2 regions of the Variovorax sp. J22R115 genome follow, and region 2 is predicted to be linked to the other one. Evidence: riboswitches for the same ligand, from Rfam matches in the RefSeq annotation. Region 2 holds a riboswitch; the other holds the start of a gene.
What was found. Region 2 has a riboswitch for S-adenosylhomocysteine ahead of metH (methionine synthase). Riboswitches for the same ligand answer to the same signal wherever they lie in the genome.
Positions count from the first base shown of each region.

Region 1: another riboswitch for S-adenosylhomocysteine. It lies ahead of ahcY (adenosylhomocysteinase); the one in region 2 lies ahead of metH (methionine synthase).

Region 1 covers NZ_JASZYM010000004.1:226,614-228,808, forward strand. Annotated here, with positions in the region: gene QTI04_RS08670 (peptide chain release factor 3) at 1-311, opposite strand, end outside; gene QTI04_RS08675 (hypothetical protein) at 415-1,065, opposite strand; S-adenosyl-L-homocysteine riboswitch at 1,167-1,236, shown strand; gene ahcY (adenosylhomocysteinase) at 1,300-2,195, shown strand, end outside.
Region 2 covers NZ_JASZYM010000021.1:29,183-31,377, forward strand. Annotated here, with positions in the region: gene metH (methionine synthase) at 1-938, opposite strand, end outside; S-adenosyl-L-homocysteine riboswitch at 961-1,056, opposite strand; gene QTI04_RS29115 (PACE efflux transporter) at 1,065-1,502, opposite strand; gene QTI04_RS29120 (LysR family transcriptional regulator) at 1,604-2,195, shown strand, end outside.

The DNA of each region.
Region 1 (2,195 bases), on a different contig from region 2:
TCGACCGCGGTGAGCACGCGGTAGGTGTCTTCAGAGAAGTCCTTGTGGCCGGGCGTGTCGAGCAGGTTGATGACGTGGTCGCGGTAGGCCATCTGCATCACCGACGAGGCGACCGAGATGCCGCGCTGCTTTTCGATTTCCATCCAGTCGGAAGTCGCATGGCGAGAGGCCTTGCGCGCCTTGACCGAACCGGCGATCTGGATCGCACCTGAGAACAGCAGCAGTTTTTCCGTCAGCGTGGTTTTACCGGCGTCAGGGTGGGAAATGATCGCGAAGGTGCGGCGGCGGCGGGTTTCGGAGGCGAATGTCATGGGGGTGAACGCGGTGCGCGCTCACGGGCGCGGGCTGCTGGAGGCAAAGCCCACGATTTTACCGTTTTGGCCCCTCCTGGGTCGTCCAGGGCGACCCTCGTGCTCACATGGGCGGGGTGAATCCGTTGCGGCCCACCAGGAGGCTCGAAGCGGTGGGCTGGCCGTCTTTCATCTGCGCGGTAACGACGACCTTCGCGCCCGGGACCACCAGCGCCGACTGGTCGTCCTTGCCGGGCTTGAAAGTGACGATCGGCGTGCCGCGCGGAACGATCACGGTCTTTTCGCCGTCCTTGTACTTCAGCACCAGCTTCTGGCCGCCCGGCACCGCGGCCGGCGCCGCCGACAGTTTGGAGACGGTGGCGTTGGTCATCGTGCCGTTGGGCATGTAGTCCCAGGGTCGAAAACCTTCGCCGGTGCCTCGCATGGATTCGGGAAACACCAGGACTTCGACCGCGCGCTGCGTGCCGTCGGGCTGCGGCATCGAGCCTGCGCCGACGAAGCTGTTGGGCTTGATGGCCGCCGCAGTCACCGGGAGCACCTCGATGACGCGCATGTCGGCGGGGCGCACCATGGTCACGACTTCCCCGCTGCGGTCCTTGACGGTCAGCGATTTCGCATCGACGTGCACGATGACACCGCGCACACGCACGTTCTGGGCGGCGGCCGGAGCGGCCGGGGTCTGCGCCGGGACCGCCATCGGCAGTACCGCCGACGCGATCACGAACGATGTGGCAAGGACTCTGGCTTTGAACATGTTGTAACGCCGTGGTGGGTGGGTCTGGGGTGGGCGTTGCAGTCTAGGCCGATCGAAACAATGCTGCTGCGACGGCTCCGCCCGCACGCGCTAAAATCCCCCGTTCCGAGGAGCGTTGCAGCGCCGACAGGCGTGAGGCTCGGACCACCATCGCAACCACGCTCACCCGCTGTTCTCGCGGTGAGTCCTTTCCCCGAACGCAGTGGCATCTTTCAAACTTGCTTTGGAGCCAACATGAGCGCTGTTCTCAAATCCCCCGTTTCCACCGCCGACCAGGCCATCGCCGACCTGACCCTCGCCGCCTGGGGCCGCAAGGAAATCCGTATCGCCGAAACCGAAATGCCCGGCCTGATGGCGATCCGCGAGGAATTCGCCAAGAGCCAGCCGCTCAAGGGCGCGCGCATCACCGGCTCGCTGCACATGACGATCCAGACCGCCGTGCTGATCGAAACCCTGCAAGCGCTGGGCGCCACCGTGCGCTGGGCCTCGTGCAACATCTTCTCGACGCAGGACCATGCCGCAGCCGCCATCGCTGCCGCCGGCACGCCGGTGTTCGCGATCAAGGGCGAGTCGCTGGAAGACTACTGGGACTACACCCATCGCATCTTCGATTTCGGCGCGAAGGGCTCGGCCGGCGAAGGCCCGAACATGATCCTGGACGACGGCGGCGACGCCACGCTCCTGATGCACCTGGGCCAGCGTGCCGAGAAGGACCAGAGCGTGCTCGCCAACCCGACCAGCGATGAAGAGCGCATCCTCTACGCCGCGATCAAGGCCAAGCTGGCCGTCGACGCGACCTGGTACACCCGCAAGTCGGCCGAGATCATCGGCGTGACCGAAGAGACCACCACCGGAGTTCACCGCCTGAACGAGATGAGCGCCAAGGGTACGCTGCTGTTCCGCGCCATCAACGTGAACGATTCGGTCACCAAGAGCAAGTTCGACAACCTCTACGGCTGCCGCGAATCGCTGGTCGACGGCATCAAGCGCGCCACCGACGTGATGATCGCCGGCAAGGTCGCCTGCGTGGCCGGCTACGGCGACGTGGGCAAGGGTTCGGCCCAGGCGCTGCGCGCGCTGAGCGCCCAGGTGTGGGTCACCGAGATCGACCCCATCAACGCCCTGCAGGC
Region 2 (2,195 bases):
CTCTTCGCGGTCTCTGCCACTTCGACCAAGCGCTCGCCGGCATCGGGGCGACGGTTCAGCACCACGTCTTCGACGCGTTCGCGCAGCTCGGGTTCGAGGTCGTCGTAGACGCCCACCATCCCGGCGTTGACGATGCCCATGTCCATGCCGGCCTTGATCGCGTGGTATAGGAACACGGTGTGGATCGCCTCGCGCACCGGGTCGTTGCCGCGGAAGCTGAAGCTCACGTTCGAGACGCCACCCGACACCTTCGCGCCCGGCAGGTTCTCCTTGATCCAGCGCGTGGCGTTGATGAAGTCGACCGCGTAGTTGTTGTGCTCCTCGATGCCGGTGGCGATCGCGAAGATGTTCGGATCGAAGATGATGTCCTCGGGCGGAAAGTCGATCTCGTCGACCAGGATGCGATAGGCCCGTTCGCAGATCTCGATCTTGCGTTCGTAGGTGTCGGCCTGGCCCTTTTCGTCGAAGGCCATGACGACCGCCGCCGCGCCGTAGCGGCGCAGCAGCCGGGCATGGTGGCGGAACTGGTCCTCGCCTTCCTTCATGCTGATCGAGTTGACGATGCCCTTGCCCTGGATGCAGCGCAGGCCGGCCTCGATCACTTCCCACTTGGAGCTGTCGACCATGATCGGCACGCGCGCGATGTCGGGCTCGCTCGCTATCAGGTTCAGGAAGCGCACCATCGCGGCCTTGCTGTCGAGCATGGCCTCGTCCATGTTGATGTCGATGACCTGCGCGCCGTTCTCGACCTGCTGGCGCGCGACCGCGAGCGCTTCCTCGAACTGCCCGTTGAGGATCATCCGCGCGAAGGCCTTGGAGCCGGTGACGTTGGTGCGCTCGCCGATGTTGACGAACAGGGCGCCCTCGCCGATCCGCACCGGCTCGAGGCCGGACAGCTTCATCGGGGGAACGAGGACTGGAGAGGAATCGGAGGACATGGGCTCACCTGCGGAATGTCGGATCAGGCGAGCGTCGTTGCAATCCAATGGCTGGAAGCCCAAGCCTGACGCGGCCGTCTCGGGTGAGAACGGCGGCGCTGCAACGCTCCTTGGGAGCCGCGGATTTTACGCCGGCTGCGCCGCGCCCGTGGCCGATGGAGGCAGGCCGAACAGCATGTCGAAAGCCCAGTTGAAGACGAAGGTGTAGATCAGGAAGAACACGACCAGCCCCAGATCCATCACGAGCGCTTCCCACAGGCTCACGTCCAGCCACCAGGCGAAGACCGGCACGAGGAAGGCGACGAGGCCGCCCTCGAAGCCGATGGCATGGGCGATCCGGCGCTTCACGCTGCGGCCACGCACCGGCTGACGGGATTCCCAGCGCTCGAACAGGGCGTTGAAGCTCAGGTTCCAGAGCACCGCGATGACAGATGCGATGACGGCCAGCACACCCGAGTGACCGAGCCCTTGGCCCGACATCACCGCCAGGCCTGCGCTTGCCGCGACGATGGCGATGCCTTCGTAGAGCGTGATGTAGACGACGCGGCGCTTGAGCCCTTGCATGAAATCAATCCCGGAGAGGTTGCTGAGGGCCGTACTTTATGTTTGTCATGCTGATATATAAAGTCATCTTCTATCAATTCAATTGACAGGTTGGTGCCGCCATGAGCCTTTCCAGCGACAACGTGGAGGTTTTGCTTGCCGTGATCGACCATGGCTCTTTTTCAGCGGCCGCACGCGCCTTGGGCCGGGTGCCCTCGGCCGTGAGCATGGCGATCGCCAACCTCGAGGCCGAACTCGCCTTGCAACTCTTCGACCGCAGCGGTCGCGAGCCACAGCCGACAGCCGCTGCGCGCTCGCTGGAACCGCAGGCGCGCTTACTAGCGGCGCAGCTCAAGCAGCTTCAGGTGCAGGCGCTCGCGCTCACCCAAGGACTGGAAAACCGGCTCACCCTCGCCATTGCGCCCGAGCTTCTCGCAGCGCCCTGGAGCGGTCCGCTGGCCGCGCTGGCGCAGGAATACCCGTTGTTGGAGGTGGAAGTACTCGCCGCGCCGCAGGCCGATGCGCTGACGCTGCTGCACAGCGGGCGGGCCCAACTGGCGCTGGTGTTCGAACGGCCCAGCCTCGACGGACGCGAAGGCTTTCAGGAAGTAGCGAGCGACACCATGGTGGCCGTGATGGCGCCCGACCATCCCGTGCTGGCCGCGGCAGGCGGCCGCCTGCGCGAAGAGCACCTCACGACCACGCGGCAGATCG